Regions from separate parts of the Sphaerisporangium sp. NPDC049003 genome, predicted to be linked through region 2. Evidence: riboswitches for the same ligand, from Rfam matches in the RefSeq annotation. Region 2 holds a riboswitch; each other region holds the start of a gene.
What was found. A riboswitch is a leader RNA that binds a small molecule or an ion and turns the genes downstream of it on or off. The one in region 2 is predicted to bind S-adenosylmethionine.

Region 1: linked by a shared signal. The riboswitch ahead of ACGFIV_RS06170 (LLM class flavin-dependent oxidoreductase) and the one ahead of thrC (threonine synthase) in region 2 are both predicted to bind S-adenosylmethionine.
Region 3: linked by a shared signal. The riboswitch ahead of ACGFIV_RS12720 (aminotransferase class V-fold PLP-dependent enzyme) and the one ahead of thrC (threonine synthase) in region 2 are both predicted to bind S-adenosylmethionine.

The regions. Positions count from the first base shown of each region.
Region 1 is NZ_JBICTU010000004.1:246,500-253,265, reverse strand. Features, by position in the region: gene ACGFIV_RS06185 (MsnO8 family LLM class oxidoreductase) at 1-873, opposite strand, end outside; gene ACGFIV_RS06180 (LLM class flavin-dependent oxidoreductase) at 937-1,992, opposite strand; gene ACGFIV_RS06175 (GNAT family N-acetyltransferase) at 2,054-2,632, opposite strand; gene ACGFIV_RS06170 (LLM class flavin-dependent oxidoreductase) at 2,680-3,885, opposite strand; SAM riboswitch class IV at 3,985-4,092, opposite strand; gene ACGFIV_RS06165 (glutathione-independent formaldehyde dehydrogenase) at 4,409-5,560, shown strand; gene ACGFIV_RS06160 (fatty acid desaturase family protein) at 5,620-6,660, opposite strand.
Region 2 is NZ_JBICTU010000038.1:23,574-30,339, forward strand. Features, by position in the region: gene ACGFIV_RS31830 (MFS transporter) at 1-605, opposite strand, end outside; gene ACGFIV_RS31835 (trehalose-6-phosphate synthase) at 725-2,152, opposite strand; gene ACGFIV_RS31840 (RNA polymerase sigma factor) at 2,316-2,870, shown strand; SAM riboswitch class I at 3,019-3,182, shown strand; gene thrC (threonine synthase) at 3,197-4,492, shown strand; gene ACGFIV_RS31850 (MoaD/ThiS family protein) at 4,506-4,781, shown strand; gene ACGFIV_RS31855 (cold-shock protein) at 5,122-5,322, shown strand; gene groL (chaperonin GroEL) at 5,709-6,766, shown strand, end outside.
Region 3 is NZ_JBICTU010000009.1:202,995-209,760, reverse strand. Features, by position in the region: gene ACGFIV_RS12745 (GntR family transcriptional regulator) at 1-232, opposite strand, end outside; gene ACGFIV_RS12740 (hypothetical protein) at 444-872, shown strand; gene ACGFIV_RS12735 (hypothetical protein) at 1,273-1,548, shown strand; gene ACGFIV_RS12730 (hypothetical protein) at 1,722-2,033, shown strand; gene ACGFIV_RS12725 (helix-turn-helix transcriptional regulator) at 2,223-2,579, shown strand; SAM riboswitch class IV at 2,751-2,866, shown strand; gene ACGFIV_RS12720 (aminotransferase class V-fold PLP-dependent enzyme) at 3,028-4,278, shown strand; gene ACGFIV_RS12715 (NADH-quinone oxidoreductase subunit D) at 4,297-5,478, shown strand; gene ACGFIV_RS12710 (DUF3180 domain-containing protein) at 5,639-6,094, opposite strand; gene folK (2-amino-4-hydroxy-6-hydroxymethyldihydropteridine diphosphokinase) at 6,245-6,751, opposite strand; gene folB (dihydroneopterin aldolase) at 6,751-6,766, opposite strand, start outside.

The sequences.
Region 1 (6,766 bases), on a different contig from region 2:
GTACGGCGAGGCCAGCTCGCGCGCGGTGGCGTCGTCGGCGGCGACGACCGCGTCCGCCGAGACGACGACGTACGGCGCTGCCAGGCTCGCCGACGGCTTGAACGCGGCGCGGTAGGCGTCCACCGCCTCCAGCACGCTCGACGGGCTGACGTGGTAGTTCGCGGCGAAGGGCAGGCCGCGCTCGGCCGCCACCTGGGCGCTCTGGCCGCCGCTGCTGCCAAGGATCCAGACCTCGACGTCCGCGCCCTCCCCTGGCACGGCGTGCGCGTCGAGTCCCTCGGAGGACAGGTACGTGCCGGACAGCAGGGCCAGGATGTCGTCCACCTGGTCGGCGAAATCGGGGGACTGTGCCCCCGGCTGCTGCAGCAGCGACGCCCACAGCGCGAAACGCGGCGAGGTGAGCAGGTGCGCGAAGGAGAACGGCGGCGGGATGAGCAGGCCGTGCGTGTCGCGGGCGGGCCGTGGCTCCTCGTGGCGGGGCTCGGCTCCGGCGCCGTCCTTCAGCTCCTTGAGGGCCTCGGCCCGCCGCTGCCCCGACCGGCCGAGGCCGAGGTCGATGCGGCCCGGGTACAGGGCGTCGATCGTGCCGAACTGCTCGACCACGGCCGCGGCGGTCTGGTGGCCCAGCTGCACGGCTCCCGAGCCGACCCGGATCCGGCTCGTCGCCGCCGCCACCAGCGCGATCAGCACGGCCGGGGCCGAGCTGGCGACCCCGGGGGTGAAGTGGTGCTCGGCCAGCCAGTACCGGTGGTAGCCGAACTCCTCGGCGCGCCGGGCGAGGTCGATCGTGTTCCGCAGGGCGTCCCGGGCGGTGCCGCCGGAGACGATGGGGGCGAGGTCGAGGATGGACAGCGGGGTCCGATGGGATGACATGTCTGCCTTTCGGTGCTGGACCGGATGTTGGGGGGCCTGGAGGCGGCGGTGGGGTGAGGGGGCTCAGGCGGTGACCGGCAGGGGGAAGGGCCTGCTCGGGATGTCCCTGCGCAGCACGGGCGCGATCTCGCTCTGGAAGAGCTCCAGCGTGGCCCGGTGCTGCTTGTCGGTCAGGCCGTCGGCGTCGGCGCTCAGGTGCATGACCTCGTGGCCGAAGCTCTCGTGGTAGCGGTGGACCTTCTCGATGATCTGCTGCGGGCTGCCCACCAGGATGGAGCTGCGCTCGATGGCGTCCTCCAGCGTGGGGAACACCGGCTCCAGGCCTAGCCTGCGGAACATGGCCAGCCGCGCGTCGAAGATCGGCCGATAGGTCTCGACCGCCTCCTGGGAGGTCCTGGCGCCGTAGTAGCCCGCGGTGCCCGCGCCGACCAGCGCTTCGGCCGGATCGTGCCCGTAGAACTCCCAGCGCTCCCGGTAGTAGCGGATCAGCTCGGCGTAGGGCTCGATCGGGTTGGTGACGTTGGCGGAGAACAGCGGGTCGCCGTACTGGGCCGCGAGGTCCACCGACTCCCTGCTGGTGGCGCTGCCGTGCCACACGCGGACCGGCCGCTGGAGCGGGCGCGGCCAGGTCTCGGCCTCGCGCAGCTCGGGGCGGAAGCGGCCGGACCAGGTGACCTTGTCCTCGCGCCAGAGGCGGCGGAACAGCTCGTAGGACTCGCGGTTGCGGTCCCACTGGTCCTCACTGGTCACGTGGAACAGCTGTGCCTGCGCGGCGCCGTTTCCCTTGCCGATGATGAGCTCCAGCCGGCCCCCCGACAGGTGGTCGAGGGTGGAGTAGTCCTCGAAGGCCCGCACGGGGTCGAGCAGGCTCAGAGTGGTGACGGCGGTGAACAGCCGGACCTCGGAGGTTCTGGCGGCGATGTGGCTGAGCACGACCGGCGGAGAGGAGGAGATGAAGGGACGCTCGTGGCGCTCTCCGACCCCGTAGCCGTCGAAGCCCAGCTCCTCGGCCAGGACGGCGTTGTCGACCACCTCGCGCAGCCGTGCCGTGGTCGGCTTCAGCTCACCGGTGATGGGGTTGGGCCCGTGGACGATCAGTGTGATGGCGAGGAACTTCATGCGGGTTCCGTTTCGGCGGCCGGCTCGGCCGGCCGCGGGATCGTGTCCTCGTTGGAGGGCTTCAGGAGCCGATGACCTTCTCGAAGCAGTGCGAGTAGGGCAGCGGCTCGTAGGGCGGGAAGATGGGGATCGGGGTGTAGCCCTCACGCTCGTACAGCCGTACGGCGTCGGGCTGGCGGTCGCCGGTCTGCAGGATGACCCGGGCCGCGCCGAGCCCGCGCGCCGCGGCCTCGGCCGCCGACAGCAGAGCCGTCGAGACCCCTGTGCCGCGATGGCCGGGCGCGACGTACATCCGCTTGAGCTCCAGGTCGGCCCCGGCCCGGCGCAGCAGCAGGTGACCCACGGGCACGCCTTCCGCGCTGTAGGCGACGCCGGTGTAGGCGACGGTCGCGGAGTCCACGTCCATGCCGCGCGGCAGATGGCCGGGGTCGGCGAGGCGGTCGGCGTAGCGCGCCCGCAACTCCTGGCCCATCGCCTCGCGCAGCGCCACCGCCGCCGGGTCGTCGTAGGCGACGCCCCTGACCGTGGTCGTCGGGGCGGCGGTGGTGAGCGCGGCGGTCGTGATCTTCACCCGCGCGGCGGTGTCCCCGGCGCCGGTCTGCGGATGGGCGGTGCTCGGCAGCGGGCGCGCGGACGTCATCGTCGCCTCCAGGTCGGTTCGCGGGGCTCGGCGGGGGTTCGGCGGGCTCAGACGGCGGTTGTGGCGTAGCGGTTGGCCGGAAGGGGCAGCCCGAGCAGGCCGCGCAGCGTCGGCGCCTCGTACGCGCGGCGGAAGACGTCCCGGCCCTGGAGCACGGGCACCAGGCCCCGGGTGATCGCCCTCAGGTCGGAGGGCAGAACGCCGGGACGCAGCCGGTAGCCCTGGATGCCCGCCTCCCGCCAGTCGAGGAGCAGGTCCGCGAGGCGCTCGGGGGTGCCGGTGAACACCGCCGCGTCCGAGACGTGCTCGGCCCCGTCGAGCTCGTCGAGCCGGGACCTGCGGTCCGCCGCCGTCCGTGCGTCGGCGTCGAGGTGGACCAGCAGGTCGGCGAAGACGAGCAACGGCTCGCCCGGCCGGCCCACGGCCGCCTCCGCCTCGCGGACCTCCGCGACGATCGCGCGCGCCTGCTCCTTGTCGTGGGGGGTGACGTAGACGACGTCGGCGCCGCGCGCGGCCAAGCGGTACGCCGGGCTCGCGTGCGCGAGGGCGGTGACGAGCGGCTGGCCCTGCGGCGGCCGAGGGGTGATCGCCGGGCCCTTGACGCCGAACCACCGGCCCTGGAAGTCGACGTAGTGCAGCTTGTCGCGGTCGACGAAGCGGCCGGTGGCGACGTCGCGGATCACGGCGTCGTCCTCCCAGCTGTCCCACAGGCGGCGCACGACCTCGACCGCGTCCGCGGCCTCCTCCAGCAGGTCGCTCACGTGCCCGGCCGGCTCGGGGGCCTCGTGGTCGGCCGGCCGCAGCACCGGGAACTCCCGGCGGCCGAAGTGCCCGGCCTCGGTGTGACGGCCGGAGACCTGCGCGCGCCACCCGGCGCGCCCGCCGCTGACGTGGTCCAGGGTGGCGATGCCGGTCGCGACGTGGAAGGGCTCGGTGTGGGTGGTCGTGGCCGTGGGCACCAGCCCGACGCGGCCGGTCACCGGCGCGATCCTGGCCGCGAGGAGCACGGCGTCGAGCCGTCCGCGCACCTGGTCGGTACGGTCGTCGGGGCCCTCGTACGAGGACGACTGCGGGCCGAGGGAGTCCTCGATCGTCACGAAGTCGAGCAGGCCGCTCTCGGCCTCGGTGGCGAGATCGGTCCAGTAGCGGGCGGAGAAGAGCTCTCGCGGGCGGGCGGACGGGTCGCGCCACGCCGCGGGGTGCCAGCCGGCACCGTCGAGGGCCGCGCTGATGTGGAGGGGAGTGGGCGGCATTCGGGGCCTCTTCCTCTTGCTGTGACGGCGGGGCTTCGGCGAACCGCGATGCCACCGCTCGCACCCCCCACATCCAGCCGATCACCGCCGGCCGGGGCCGGCGTTCGCTTGCGGGACGCTTCCGCCCCGCCTGGTCGTCACCTGGAGCACCCTGCGGACGCGGGGTTGCCGACCAGCAAGCCAGGGCTTTTCGCTGGTCTCGTGACCTCAATCGACGATAGCCCCGCGCAGTAAAGTATGCAATTCCTACCTGATTACTTCCAAAACTGCGATCGCTTGGGCGGTGACGGCGCCCGCGCTCCCCGGGCCGCGCTACATGGATGGGGGATGTGCCGCGCCGGGGGCCGGGTCATGGTCGAACGGAGACGCGAGACCGCGGGGTCCCGTCCACTTGGCCGCGTCCGGGCCCCTCACGCGGAAGGGGAGGGCGGCGGCCGGGTGGCACCGAGGTCGTGACAGGGCCGCCCGCGGACGGGCGGTGCGGACGGCGGCCTCGCCCGCATCCCACTTCAGGAGGACGACCATGAAGGCACTCGTTTACCACGGACCTCGCGACGTCAGCGTGGACGAGGTACCGGATCCTCGGATCGAGGAGCCGCGCGACGCCATCATCAAGATCATCACGACGAACATCTGCGGGTCGGACCTACACATGTACGAGGGCCGCACCGACATGGAGCCGGGCAGGGTCCTCGGCCACGAGAACTTCGGCGAGGTCATCGAGGTCGGCGGCGCCGTGGAGCGCGTCAGCGTCGGCGACCTGGTCTCGATTCCGTTCAACGTCGCGTGCGGTGGGTGCAAGAACTGCAACGCCGGGTTCACCAACTACTGCATCAGGGCCAATCCCGACTATCCCCGACTCTGCGGCGGGGCGTACGGCTTCGCCGACATGGGCCCCTGGGAGGGCGGCCAGGCGGAGTTCCTCCGGGTTCCCTGGGCGGACTTCAACTGCTGCCGGATTCCCGAGGACGGTCTCGACAAGCAGAACGACTACGTGATGTGCTCGGACGTCTTCCCCACCGGATACCACGCCACCGAGATGGCCGGGCTGCGCCCGGGCGAGTCGGTCGTCATCATGGGGGCCGGCCCCGTCGGGCTCATGGCCGCGCTCTCGGCCGTGGTGAAGAGCGCCAGCAAGATCATGGTGGTGGACCGCCATCCCGACCGCCTGGCCCTGGCGGAGAAGATCGGCGCCATCGCGATCGACGACTCCAAGGGCGACCCGGTCGAGCGGGTGCTGGAGCTCACCAACGGAGAGGGGGCCGACCGGGGATGCGAGTGCGTGGGCTACCAGGCGCACGACCCTCAGGGCCACGAGCACCCCGACGACACCCTCAACAAGCTGGTGGAGTCGGTGCGGTACACCGGCGGCATCGGCGTCGTGGGCGTGTTCGTCCCGGAGGACCCGGGAGGCGTCGACGATCTCGCCAGGCACGGACGGGTACCGCTGGAGTACGGCTGGCACTGGTACAAGGGCCAGACGATCGGCAGTGGCCAGTGCCCGGTCAAGCGCTACGACCGACACCTGCGCAACCTCATCCACACCGGCAGGGTCGAGCCGTCGTTCATCCTCTCGCAGGAGCTGCCGCTCCGCGAGGCGCCGGACGCCTACGCGCACTTCGACAAGCGTGAGCCCGGCTGGACCAAGGTGACGCTGAAGCCCGGCCTCGGATAACCGGCCCGCGGGCGCCGTGCCGCCCCCGTCGCCGGCCCTGTGGCCTCGGTATCGGCCGCTCAGCGCTCCCGGGCTCGCAGCGGGGCGCCCGCTTGGTGCATGTGGCGCAGGGCCTGGGCGTACGAGCTGTACAGGCTGCTTTCGAGATAGGGGATGCCCAGCTCCGCGCAGTAGGCCCGGACGATCGGCTGGGCCCTGCGCAGGTTGGGCATCGGCATGCTCGGGAACAGGTGGTGCTCGATCTGGTAGTTGAGCCCGCCGAGGGCGATGTCCACCATGCGCCCGCCCCGCACGTCGCGGGAGGTGAGCACCTGGCGGCGCAGGAAGTCCGGGCGCTCGTCACCGGTCATCATCGGCATGCCCTTGTGGTTGGGCGCGAACGTGCAGCCCAGGTAGACGCCGAAGATCGCCTGGTGCACGGCGACGAACAGCAGCCCCTTGCCGGGCGGCAGGACCGCGAAGACCGCCGCGAGGTAGGCCGCGAAGTGGACGACGAGCAGTGTCCCCTCGACCCCCCGGTGCTTGAGCGACGGCCGCCCGAGGGCCCGGAAGCCGGCCACGTGGAGGTGCAGGCCCTCCAGGGTCAGCAGAGGGAAGAACAGGAACGCCTGCCAGCGGCCGATGTACCTGGCCACGCCGCGGCTGACGGCGGCCTGCCGCTGCGACCAGACCAGGACGTTGGGGGAGACGTCGGGGTCGTGGTCCTCGTGGTTGGGGTTGGCGTGGTGCCTGGTGTGCTTGTCCATCCACCAGCCGTAGCTCATGCCGACGCCGAGGTTGCCCGCCACCCATCCCGCGATCTCGCTGGTACGCCGGGAACGGAAGACCTGCCGGTGCGCGAGGTCGTGGGCGACGAGCGCCACCTGGGCGAAGACCAGCGCGAGGAACGCCCCCACCAGGAGCTGGTACCAGGAGTCGCCCACCATGAAGAACGCCACCCAGCCGGCCACGAACAGGCCCGCGACGACGCCGAGCCGCAACGCGTAGTAGGCGGGGCGCCGGTCGAGCAGTCCGGCCTCGGTGATCCGGCGGGACAGCCGGGCGAAGTCGCTGCCGCGCGCCTCCCGATCCGGGGCTTCGATCGTGGATGAGCTGGTCACAGGTCTCCTCACGTGGTGGCGGATCGATGACCGCGTCAACCCTGGGGATGCGCCGCGTTGCGTTTTTCGAGATGGGTTGGGGCGGCCCCGTCCAAGACTGTCGGGA
Region 2 (6,766 bases):
CCGTCCTCCGCGTGGTCACCGGCCGGCGGGAGGGCCGGCACCCACACCCTGCCCATGAACGCGAGCAGGAGCAGCGCCGCGATCGGGGTGACGAGGATGCCGGCCCGCCAGCCGAGCGGGGAGTCGGCGAGCACGCTGACGAGGTAGGACACGCCGATGCCGACGGTGACGCCGACCGCGTTGGCCTCGTTGATGGCCGCGGGTCCGGCCGCCCGGTGGTGGTCGTTCAGCACCGACATGCCCACGTAGAGGCTGATGGAGCCGCCGCCGCTCGCCAGGCCGAACCCGAGCAGGGTGACGGGCAGCGCCGTGGTGACCGCGACCAGCGCGACGCCGCAGGCCATCGCGGCCACGCCGAGCCAGGTCGTGCGGCGCCGGCCGATCTTGGAGGTCAGATGCGGTATGGCGATGCCGCAGATGATGCTCCCGACGGCCATGGAGGTGCCGTGCAGCCCCGCGACGGCCTGGGACACGCCCTGGTCGATGCGGAGCAGCGGGAGCGCGGCGGAGAGCCCGTACAGGTAGGTGCAGAAGATCGCGAGCTGGAGGTAGATGAGCCAGGTCGGGCGGTCCCTGGTGAGCCTGGCGCGCGGTCGTGCGGACATGGTCGAGCTCACAGATCCCCCGTGCCTAGGAGCACTCGAACGGTCAGAACGTATCACCGCCCCCATATCAGTGGAATGTGGCTCTACGGCGAGTAACCCCGTATTTGGGACGGTCGGGGTCAGCGTTCGAGGGCGGCCAGTTGGTCGGCGAACCACCGGCTCGGGGGGAGCGCCGTCGCGGCGGCGCGCAGCCGGGTGCCCCGGTCCGCGCGCTCCTCCTCGGGAAGGACCAGCGCTTCGTGCAGGGCGTTCGCCGTGCCCGAGACGTCGTACGGATTGACCAGCAGAGCGTCGCCGCCGAGCTCGGCCGCGGCGCCCGCCTCCCTGGAAAGCACCAGCGCGCATTGGGGAGCGAGGATCGGGCCCTCCTTGGCGACGAGGTTCATGCCGTCGCGGATGGGGTTCACCAGCAGCACGTCGGCCATGCGGTAGGCGGCGAGGGAGCGGGCGTAGTCGTCGTCCACGTTGAGGATCACGGGATCCCAGTCCTCGCCGCCGAACAGGTCCTCGATCTCCTTCGCGCAGCGCTGCACGGCGGCGGTGTACTCGCGGTACTCGGGCAGGTCGTGCCGCGAGGGGTAGGCGAAGGCGAGGTGGACGACCTTGCCGTGCCACTCGGGATGGTCGGTCAGGAACTGCTTGTAGGCCGACAGGCCGCGCACGATGTTCTTCGACAGCTCGGTCCTGTCGATCCGCACTATGAGCTTGCGGTCGCCCACCCGCTCGCGCAGGGCGGTCATGTGCGACTCGACATCGGGCTCCAGGGCACGGGCCCAGAGCGCGTCACCGTCGACACCGAGGGCGTGTACGCCGATGCGCGTCGTCCGGCCCTCGTAGGTGACGGTGCGTTCGACGCGGTCGACCCGGGCGCCGAGCAGGGTCTCGCAGCAGTCCATGAACGCCGAGGCCCAGCGGGCGGCGAGGAAGCCGGCGTGGTCGGCGCCGAGGATGCCCGACAGCAGCTCGGCGGAGATGTCGTCGGGCAGCAGCGAGAAGTACTCCGGAGGCGCCCACGGGGTGTGGGAGAAGTGGGCGATGCGCAGGTCGGGCCGTTCGACCCGGAGCATCGCCGGGGCGAGGGTGAGGTGGTAGTCCTGGATCATCACCCGGGCGCCGTGCGCGGCCTCCTCGGCCAGGGCGAGGGCGAACGCGGCGTTGTAGTCCTGGTAGGACTCCCACTCTCTGCGGAACCGCATGTCGAACTGCGGCGAGTTCGGGATGTCGTACAGCAGGTGGTTGACGAACCACAGCGTGGAGTTCGCCACGGCGTTGTAGGCGCGGTGGAACGTCGCGGGCGGGATGTCCAGCATGCGCACGGGCCCGGTGTCGTAGCCCGCCTGGTCGAGGCGCCCGCTCGGAGCGAGCCGTACGGCGCTGCGGTCGCCGTCGGAGAGGGCGGCGCACACCCACAGCACGTTCGTGTCCTTGGCGACCTCCGAGAGGCCGGAGACCATGCCGCCTCCGCCCCGGCGCATGGTCAGCGCACCGTCGTCGGCCAGCGTGAACGACACCGGGCCCCTGTTGGAGGCCAGCAGAACAGTGTTCATCTGCCCATCACCACTCCTCGTCCGCCAGGTGGCGGTCGTCCCTCGCCGTTCATCTCCGCTGTGATGCGCACTCGGCCGCAGATTAAATGAATTTAACGCTCCCAATAAGATGGGCTGATGGTCTGGTCGAGGCAAAGTGGAGACGGTCGAGGGGAGCTCCGGCATGGCGCTTGACGAGACGACCGAAGAGCTGGCCCGCGCCGCCGCCCAAGGTGATCACCGCTCCCTCGGAGAGCTCCTCCGCCGCATCGAGCCCGACGTGCTCCGCCACTGCGCGAGGCTCCTGCCCTACCACCAGGACGCGGAGGAGGCTAGCCAGGATACGTTGCTGGCCGTCGCCCGCAACATCGGAAGGTTCGAAGGGCGGGCACGTTTTTCCACCTGGTTGCACATCGTCACCGCCAACTGCGCGCGCACGACCTATCGCACGCTGAAGCGCCGGGGCGCCGAGCAGACTTCCGAGGACCTTCCCGACATGCGGGCCGACCCGCGCCGGGTGAGCGTCATCGCGGGCTCGCGGCTCGACCTGCTCGACGCCATGGAGGCGCTGGAGGCGGACAAGCCCGAGCTGGCCCAGGCGCTCGTGCTGCGCGACATCTGCCAGCTCGACTACAACGAGGTCGCCGAGCAGCTCGGCATCCCTCTCGGCACCGCCAAGTCGCGCATCCACCAGGCACGCAAATACGTGCAGGCGGCCCTCGGCGACGCCTACAGGTGAGCCCGCGATCCCACCGCGCGGTCACTCCGGCCGCGCGTCGGTGATACGCGGTCGTCTCGCTTGGTGAGACAACTCGCCGAACCCGCTGGCGGGCAAGGTACAGTTCTTTTGTCCTGCCTGAAACATCGGCGGGATCACAACTTCATATTGCTCATCCAGAGGGGTGGAGGGACCGGCCCTGCGAAGCCCCGGCAACCCTCCCGGCTGTGGTCACACGCGTCTCCGAACGACGCGGCATCCGACCAACTGAGACCAGCCGGGACAGGTGCCAATTCCGGCCCGTGATCAAGGTGGTCCGGGCGAAGATGAGGGAAAGGCCTCGCTTCATGGCGCTCGCAACAGCTGAGACAACGACCACACTCGACTTCGGCCCCGCCGTCGCGCTCTCCTGCCGCGAATGTGGCACTCGCTACGACCTCGGACCGATCTTCGCCTGTATCGAGTGTTTCGGGCCACTCGAAGTGGCCTACACCTGGGACACCCCCGAGGCCGGCCGCGCCGCGTCGGTGACCCGCCGGGAGATCGAGTCCGGCCCGCAGAACATCTGGCGCTACCGCTCGCTCCTCCCGGTGCCCGCCGACGTCATCTCCAAGCCCAACCTCGCGCCCGGCTGGACCAAGCTGGTCAAGGCCGACAACCTGGCCCGTGAGCTGGGGATCCGGAGCCTGCACGTCAAGGACGACTCCGGGAACCCGACCCACTCCTTCAAGGACCGGGTCGTCGCGATCGCCCTTGAGGCGGCGCGCAACTTCGGCTTCCACACCCTGTCGTGCTCCTCCACGGGCAACCTCGCGGGCGCCGTCGGCGCCGCCGCGGCCCGCGCGGGGCTCGACTCCTGCGTGTTCATCCCGTCGAACCTCGAAGAGGCCAAGATCATCATGGCCTCGGTGTACGGCGGGCGCCTGGTGGGCATCGAGGGCACCTACGACGAGGTCAACCGCTTCTGCTCGGAGCTCATCGGCGACCCGCTGGGCGACAAGTGGGGCTTCGTCAACGTGAACCTCCGTCCCTACTACGGGGAGGGCTCCAAGACCCTGGCGTACGAGATCGCCGAGCAGCTGGGCTGGCGGATCCCCGACCAGATCATCGTGCCGGTGGCCTCGGGCTCGCAGCTCACGAAGATCGACAAGGGCTTCAAGGAACTGATCAAGCTGGGGCTCGTCGAGGACAGGCCTTACAAGATCTTTGGGGCGCAGGCCGCGGGGTGCTCGCCGGTGTCGTCCGCCTTCAAGGCCGGTCTCGACATCGTCCAGCCGGTCAAGCCGGACACCATCGCCAAGTCGCTCGCCATCGGCAACCCCGCCGACGGGCCGTACGTCCTGGACATCGCCCGCCGTACGGGCGGAGCGGTCGAGGACGTCACGGACGCCGAGGTCGTGGACGCGATCCACCTGCTGGCCCGCACCGAGGGCATCTTCGGTGAGACCGCCGGCGGCGTCACCGTGGGAGTGCTCCGCAAACTGGTCCAGAACGGCCTCCTGGACCCGGAGGCCGAGACGGTGGTGCTCAACACTGGGGACGGCCTGAAGACCCTCGACGCGGTCTCCGCCAAGGCCCGGCCCACCGCCGTCATCCGGCCCTCGCTCGACGCATTCCGCACGGCTATCGCCGATAACTCCTGAAAGGTCACGATAAATGAGCGTTTCTGTGCGGATTCCGACGATTCTCCGTACGTACACCGACGGTGCCGCGGAGGTGAACGGTGAAGGCGCGACACTTCGCGAGGTGTTGCAGAAGCTGGAGACCGACTTCCCCGGAATCGGTGCCCGAATTCTGGACGAAACGGGCAAGATTCGCCGTTTTGTCAACGTGTATGTCGGAGAAGAGGACGTCCGTTTTGTAGACGGACTCGACACCGTCACGCCGGACGGGGCGCAGATCTCGGTGATCCCCGCGGTCGCCGGAGGCTGACCCTCGGGTACTCCCAACGCCCACGCGTCCCTGGGACGGGTGGGCGTTGGCATGTCCAGGGGGCCTGGAACGGCCTGACTATCATAATAGAAGTTCTTACCTGGCCCTTCTGTGTAGTTTAATTATCAACTAACGCACCAGAGCGGGAAAAAGTAGCGTCCCGCTTACAGCGAACGTCAAGAAGTAGTTTGGTGTTTGACACTGTTGCGCCAAGCCTTGCCACAGGTATGGTCGAGAACGATCGACGTGGCCGAGGAGTTCGCATGCGTCTCGGTTCCGAAGGTCACGGGCCTCGCGGAGGAGTGGGTGGGGTCCGGAGCCCAGCAAGAGGAGTCGGAAAGTGGCGCAGGGCACCGTCAAATGGTTTAACGCGGACAAGGGCTACGGCTTCATCGCGGTAGACGGTGGTAAGGACGTGTTTGTCCACTACTCAGCGATCATGTCCGAGGGATACCGGTCCCTTGAGCAGGGTCAGCGGGTGGAGTTCGAGATCACACAGGGCCAGAAGGGTCCACAGGCGGAGTCCGTGCGGACTGTGTGACGACACCGGCGCTGTCCGGTCGTCGACGAAGATCCACTGGTCTCTCTCAGTCAGTAGCTGGAAGGTTCGGTTCGTCGTGCATCAGGACGGGCCGAGCCTTCCGTCATGTCCGTGCTCTCCCGCACGTGAGGTCAGGTCCAATATTCGGCATACGGTCAGAGAAATCCTTGTGCCGCCCAGGTCATAGGGGTTGTCGCTTGCACTCGGCAGGGTAGAGTGCTAAACAGTTCGTTGGCACTCTCCTGGGGAGAGTGACAAACCTGGATCGAGGCGATGGGGCCTGGCGGTTCACGGCGACAGGTGTCGTGAATTCGCGGGTCTACATGCCGTCGCGGGCGTCGGCTCGATCCGCTGCAAGCCACCCTGTATCTGGGAGGTCTAGCCGTATGGCAGCCAAGATGATCGCGTTTAACGAGGACGCCCGGCGCGGTCTCGAGCGCGGTATGAACCAGCTCGCCGATGCCGTCAAGGTGACCTTGGGTCCCAAGGGCCGCAACGTCGTGCTGGAGAAGAAGTGGGGCGCTCCCACGATCACCAACGACGGCGTCTCGATCGCCAAGGAGATCGAGCTTGAGGACCCGTGGGAGAAGATCGGGGCCGAGCTCGTCAAGGAGGTCGCGAAGAAGACCGACGACGTCGCGGGTGACGGCACCACCACCGCCACCGTGCTCGCCCAGGCGCTGGTGCGCGAGGGCCTGCGCAACGTCGCCGCCGGCGCCAACCCGATGTCCCTGAAGAAGGGCATCGAGGCCGCCGTCGAGCGCGTCAGCGAGGAGCTCTCCAAGCTCGCGAAGGACGTGGAGACCAAGGAGCAGATCGCTTCGACCGCCTCCATCTCCGCCGGCGACACGCAGATCGGCGAGATGATCGCCGAGGCGATGGACAAGGTCGGCAAGGAAGGCGTCATCACCGTCGAGGAGAGCAACGCCTTCGGCCTGGAGCTTGAGCTCACCGAGGGTATGCGCTTCGACAAGGGCTACATCTCCGGTTACTTCGTGACCGACCCGGAGCGGATGGAGGCCGTCCTCGACGACCCCTACATCCTCATCGTCAACTCCAAGGTGTCGGCCAACAAGGACCTGCTCCCGCTGCTCGACAAGGTCGTGCAGGCCGGCAAGCCGCTCGTGATCATCGCTGAGGACGTCGAGGGCGAGGCCCTGGCCACCCTGGTCGTCAACAAGATCCGCGGCCTGTTCAAGTCCGTGGCCGTCAAGGCCCCCGGCTTCGGCGACCGCCGCAAGGCCATGCTGGGTGACATCTCCATCCTCACCGGTGGCCAGGTCATCAGCGAGGACGTGGGCCTCAAGCTTGAGACCGCCACGCTCGACCTGCTCGGCCGCGCGCGCCAGGTCATCATCACCAAGGACGAGACCACCATCGTCGACGGCGCCGGTGACCCCGAGCAGATCTCCGGCCGGGTCAACCAGATCCGCGCCGAGATCGA
Region 3 (6,766 bases), on a different contig from region 2:
GCATTGGCGGAATGTAGGTGACCATGGTTCCCCTCCCTTGACGAGGGCGGATCATGCCCTCTGCTGCAAGTACCTGCATTGCTCTGTTGACCAAGCTTCGCGATGCGCCGTACCGCTCGGCAAGCACCGGCTCAGCCGGAAGGACCGTGGCAGGCGGGTAAACGCCCTTCACGATCTCTTCTCGGATCTGGGCTGCGATCTGGCGGAAGCCCAGCTTGCTCGGGTGGCTCATTTCCCTCTTTTCGGTCCGCTAGAAACGCCAAACGTTTGATGTTTGTTGACACCCGGCCCTCACAGATACATCATCGGGATATCGACAAACGTTTGGCGTTTTGCTCGGCAGCATACCTGCCGAGTCGAGCGGAAGTCGAACAGCCAGGCGCGGCCATGTCGCCAAACCTGGGCCCGCGCCCTGGCACCCCTTCAAGAGAGGCGTTCTCATCATGCCCAAGACTGACCTGCGGTCCATCACCAACGAGTCCGCATCCGGCGCTGCTGTCCTGGAGCTGTCACTGGTGGCCATGACTATGAGCGAGCCGGCCGTAGCGCCGCACGCCTATGAGATGACCACCGAGCGCATCACCAAGTTCCGGCCGTCGCTGGGGAAGCTGGGGGCGTGGGTAAAGCAGGGCACCGAGCGACTGGACGGGGATGTCGCGGTCTGGTGGCGGGACTACCAGACCCGTCGGCTGAACCTGCGCACGGCCGGTAGGGGCGAGCCGCTGTCCCCGCGGGAGCGGGTCAAGCTCCGCCGCACAGGCGAACAGGCACCCCGCCAGCACGAAATGCGCGTGGACCAGGTGATGGAACGCGGGCTGTGGCCTGACCGCCGCCGCGAGCAGTTCGCGCACGCGAAGGGTGCGATCCGATGAACAATCCTAGGAACGTCCTAACCCGGCCCACGCCCCGGTTCGTCCGTATCCGGCACCGCGCCGAGACCCCGCCGAAGCCTCTCGGTTGCCGGTGGTGCGGACATCCGCCGTACGCACACGACGCGGCCAGCCTCCCATACCGCCGTCACCACCAGTGGGAGCACCCCACCAACGCCCAGATGGGCGCCCGCCTGGACGCGCGCCGCCGCCTCGGCCTGTGCGGTGGCTTCCCCGCCCCAGCGCCGCTACGGCCGCTGAAGGTCCACCCGCCCGGCGTCGGCCCCCGCCACGTCGGCCCCACTCGGCCGGTCACCGTTCTCCCGGCCCCGAAACGCGACTGCTCACCGGACACATCTTCCTCGAGGGACTGGCACGAGCCGTACCGGCGTGGAGCAGTGGCATGAGCCGGGCACGAGGACGGCATGCTCCCGATGCGCCCGCCGTCGACGTCGCCCCAAAGCGTTGGGACCAGGCCAAGCAGGCGGCCGCCGTCCAACTCGACCAACTGGAGCCCGGCTGGCACGTCATGTACGGCACCTGGAACCGCCGGTTCTACGCGATCGCCCTCTGGTCGTGCGAGCCGCTGATGATCAACTCGCACACCCTCGAGGGATTGCGCGAGCTCATGCGTCAGTCCGAGCTCGAAGTGATCCATTCTCCGGGGAGGGCAGCATGACCAGCTGCGACGAGCACGAGCGCGAGCCCATTAGGAATGACGACGAGCCGCGCGACCCATACGGCATGCCCACGACCGCACGGATTTCCGTGGGCGGCTACTTTCCCGGCGCCATCAGTCGGCGCCTTTCGCTCCCCGGGTCGGCTCCGGCCCTACCGGCACAACGCCGGGCCATGAGCGGAGTACCGCGACTGGACCCCGACAACGTCGATGATGAGCCGGTGCTGTGGACGTGGGACGCCGACGATCTGGGCGGGCGCGGAGTTCGTGGCGTGACGGACACGTCCGTCAGGGCGCGCAGAGCGCTACTGGCCGCCTTGCACACCATGCCCGATCGTGGCCGGGGGACAGTCCGCCCGGCGCGGTTGGACCTCTTCGCCTACCCCTACCCGTGCTACCGGTACGGGCCCATCCTGGTGCGCGCTAACCGGGACCATGCCAGCGGCGCGATCGTCTTCCACCATGGCGAGGAGCGATGCGGTTGAGCCGACCCGATGCCGGGCGTGTGACCGAGCACCTGCGCCACTATGGCCGTCCCCTCGCGTGTTCCCTCGTGGAAGAGCTCCTGTGCGGCTGTTGCGTCACCGTGGGTTCGCCACCCTCGAAGCCCTTGGCTGCCGGGTTGACGAGCATGAGGAGCTACCTCGCCGGTACTGCGGGTCCGAGGTGACGCCATGATCGAGCCGGAGCGAATGTGCCGCAAGTGTGTACGCCCGCTGAGCCGGTACAACACCGATGATGTGTGTGGCCCGTGCGCTGCGGACGCTCGACCGGTACCAGCGGAGGTGTGGACCCTTCCTGATATCCGTGAAGCGCTTGCTTCATGGGATCTTGTCGCCGTATGCACGTTGATCCGCGAGCATACCGGGATGAGTCAGGAGAGACTGGCGGAGCTTATCGGGCGATCTCAGTGCTATGTGTCTCAGCTCGAATCGGGGACCCGGCTGGCCAGCGGCGTGACGATGGTACGCGATCTGGTTGATGGCCTGGGCATTCCCACCGAACTTCTCGGTGGCGAAGGCCCGTCATAACTCGGCGTTACTGGCCGCTGCGGTGGTGTTCACCGGTTGCGAGATCCCGGCTGCTAAATGGTGAACACCACCCGGCAGGAGCGGTGACTGCCAGTGCTGCCTGAGAACGGCTCGGGGCGTGGGGCTTGTCACGTTGCGGAGGCGGGGGGAGGTTGGGTTATAGTCCCCGTAGGTCATGAGTGTCAGCGTCAAGCCCCGGCTCGCTGACCGGCAACCCTCGCGCTCGCGGCGGGGTGCCCCGGGTGAGGACCAGGTCTGGTGCGAGGTGCGCCAGTCAAGCGCGGGCTCCGTCATACCAACGCCATGGCCGGGGTCCCATGACCCTAGGAGGCCGGCGTTGTCCGCACTCACTGTCCTGAATCCCGTCGTTTCCGGCTCGGACGCCTCCGGCGGCTCCAGGCCCGGCAGTGCTTTCCAGGGCGAGGCGGCGGGACGTACCGCTCCGGCCATCCCCGCCGTGCTCGGTGGAGATCTGGAGGTCCCGGTCAAGGGCGGCGGGCTCGTGCGGTACGCCAACCTCGACTACGCGGCGAGCGCCCCCTGTCTGGAGCCGGTGAGCGCCGCGGTCGCCGCCGCGCTCCCGGCCTATTCCAGCGTTCACCGGGGAGCCGGGTACGCCTCGCAGCTCACCACGGCGCGCTACGAGCAGGCCCGGCACACCGTGCGCGCCTTCGTCGGCGCCCGTCCCGGTGACGCCGTCGTGTTCACCCGCAACACCACGGACGCGGCGAACCTGCTGGCCCGTTGCCTGCCCGAGGGCACCACCGTCGTGGTCTTCGAGACCGAGCACCACGCGTCCCTGCTCCCCTGGCCCGAGGCGGTACGGCTGGCGCCCCCGCGGTTCCCCGGCGAGGCGGTCCGCGCGGCGGACGAGACCCTGGCGGCCATCGAGGGACCCAAGCTCCTGGTCGTCACCGCGGCCTCGAACGTGACCGGCGAGCTGTGGCCGATCGCCGCCCTGGCCCACATCGCCCACCGGCACGGCGCGCGGATCCTCGTGGACGCCGCGCAGCTCGTCCCCCACCGCCGGCTCAACCTGACCGCGCTCGACCTGGACTACGTGGCGTTCTCCGGGCACAAGCTCTACGCGCCGTTCGGCGCGGGCGCCCTGATCGGCCGGGCCGACTGGCTCGCCCAGGCCGAGCCGTACCTGCGCGGGGGCGGCGCGTCGAAGGCCGTCACCGGAGGCGCCGGGCAGGGGCTGCCGCTGGACGCCGAGTGGAGCGCGGACCCCGAGCAGCGGCACGAGGCCGGCACGCCGAACGTCCTCGGCGCCGTCGCCCTGGCCGCCGCCTGCGACGCCCTCTCGGCCACCGGCTGGACGGCGTTGATCAGGGAGGAGGAGCGCCTCGTCGAACTGCTGCGCGACGGCCTCGCCGCGATCGCGGGCGTCCACGAGCTGTCGCTCTGGGGGCCCGCCCACCCGCGCGTCGGCATCGTCTCCTTCGTGGTCGAGGGCTGGACCGCCAGGGAGGTCGCCGAGACGCTGTCCGCCGAGTACGGCATCGGGGTGCGCGACGGCAAGTTCTGCGCCCATCCCTTCGTCAGGCACCTGCTCGACGCCGTCGGCCAGGCCGCCGACGGTTCGTGCGCGGACGGCACCGCCGGGGCCGTACGGGCGTCCATCGGCATCGGGACGACCGAGGAGCACGTCCGCCGCCTGGTCACCGCCCTCTCGGATCTTGCCTCACGCCGCTGACGTGACAGCATGGGGTTTATGACCGAACCTCGCGGAGCTGGCACCGGAGGCGCGCGCACCGAACGGGTCGTGGGGATCGGGGCCGGGGCCAAGGAACTGGCCACCGAGGACATGATCCTCAACATCGGCCCCCAGCACCCCTCGACCCATGGTGTCCTGCGCCTTCGGCTCACCGTGGACGGCGAGCGCATCGGCAGCGCCGAGCCGATCGTCGGCTACATGCACCGTGGCGCCGAGAAGCTCTTCGAGGTCCGCGACTACCGGCAGATCATCGTGCTGGCCAACCGGCACGACTGGCTGTCGGCCTTCGCCAACGAGCTGGGCGTCGTCCTCGCCGTCGAACGCATGCTGGGCATGGAAGTGCCGGTCAGGGCGGTGTGGGCGCGCACGCTGCTCGCCGAGCTGAACCGCGTGCTCAACCACCTGATGTTCCTCGGGTCGTATCCCCTGGAGCTCGGCGCCATCACGCCCGTGTTCTACGCCTTCCGCGAGCGAGAGACCCTGCAGGCCGTCATGGAGGAGATCTCCGGCGGGCGCATGCACTACATGTTCAACAGGGTCGGCGGCCTGAAGGAGGACCTCCCGTACGGCTGGCTCGACCGGGTCGCCCAGGCGGTCGCCGACGTGCGCAGGCGGCTGCCGGACATCGAGAACCTGATCTCCGGTAACGAGATCTTCCTCGCGCGCACCCGGGGGGTCGGGGTGCTCGACCGCGAGACGATCATGCAGTACGGGGTCAGCGGGCCGATCGCCCGCGCCTCGGGGGTCGATCTCGACCTGCGCCGCGACGAGCCGTACCTGGCCTACGGGGAGCTTCCCGTCAAGGTGGTCACGCGCTCGGCGGGTGACTGCCATGCCCGTTTCGAGGTGCTGCTCGACCAGGTGAAGGTCGCGCTCGACCTCGCCGACGCGTGCGTGGAGCGCCTGCGGTCGCTGCCGCCCGGTCCCATCAACCAGCGGCTGCCCAAGGTGCTGAAGGTGCCCGAGGGCCACACCTACGCCTGGACCGAGAACCCGCTCGGGCTCAACGGCTACTACCTGGTGTCGCGGGGCGAGAAGACGCCGTGGCGGCTCAAGCTGCGCAGCGCGTCCTTCAACAACGTGCAGGTGCTCAGGGAGATGCTTCCCGGCCACCTGATCTCGGACATGGTGGCCATCCTCGGCTCGATGTTCTTCGTCGTCGGCGACATCGACAAGTGATCTTTTTTCGGGGTTTCTCACCACGAATCTCGCGAGACGCGTTTAACACCGTCGATCTCGTGAAGGAACAACATTGCGTAAAGGGACAGGGATCAAGGGATTAAGGGTGGCTCCTTGCAGAGCGGGGCCCGGCCTCGGGGCCGGGCCCCGCTGGTCGTCCTCAGTCCTTCGCGTCGTCGTCGGGGCGCTTGGGCACCCGGCAGCAGTGCTCCAGGAACAGAGCCGCGCAGACGAGCACCACACAGGAGATCAGCGAACCGCCGGCGAGGAAGAAGTCACGCCGGGGGGTGTCCTGGTCGAGCAGCGGGACGACGTGGAAGACGAAGCCCGCGAACACCCCGGCGAACGCGGCTCCCACGTAGGCGGACGCCTTGGCCAGCGCGGCCAGCCGGGCCACGGCCAGCGGCTCCACCGGCTTGGTGCCGGGCCTGCGTTCGATGCGGGCCCGGGTCATCCACCCGCTGTACGCCTCGCCGACCGCCAGGATGAGCACTGTCGGTATGGCGGTCCACGGCACGGTCGGCAGATCTGAGTAGACCTTCTGCAACACGGCCCACGTCAGGACCGTGAAAGCGACCACCAACAGGACGAGCACGCCGGGACGGCTCGGTTTCACGCGATCCTCCTCTTGTCTCCCCACCGCAACCCGCGGACCCCTCGTGCGCCGGCCGGCTGCCCGCGGAGGGTGGTGGGCTCCCGACCGGCCTGTCCACAGGCCGGGGACGGATCGTGCCCCGACCGGCCGGCCACGGGCCTCGGGCGCCCGTCAGCCGGGGGGCTGCAGGGCCAGGTCGGCCCGTAGTCGCACGCCGCTCTGGTCGAGGTCGGCGAGCAGACCGGCCACCGACCCCCGCCCGGGAAGCACCGCCCCTGGATCGGCCTGCGACCACGGCACCAGCACGAACGCCCGTTCGTGGGCCAGAGGATGCGGGAGCGTGAGCTCGGGGTCGTCGGAGAGCAGGTCACCGACCATGATCAGGTCGACGTCGAGGGTGCGCGGACCCCACGGCTCCAGGCGGACCCGGCCGAAGGCGGTCTCCACGCTCAGCGCACGCTCCAGGATCGCCTGGGGGCCCAGCGTCATGGTCTGCCCGATCACCACCGCGTTGAAGTACGGCCGCTGATCGGGCGGTCCGCCCACCGGGTCGGTCTCGTAAACCGGGGACACCGCCACGAAGTCGAGCCCGGGGGCGTCGAAAAGCGCGTCAACGGCACCTTGAAGCGTGTCGAAGCGGCGGCCGACGTTGCTGCCGAGCGCCAGAACGACCTTCATTAGCGCCTCCTCCTC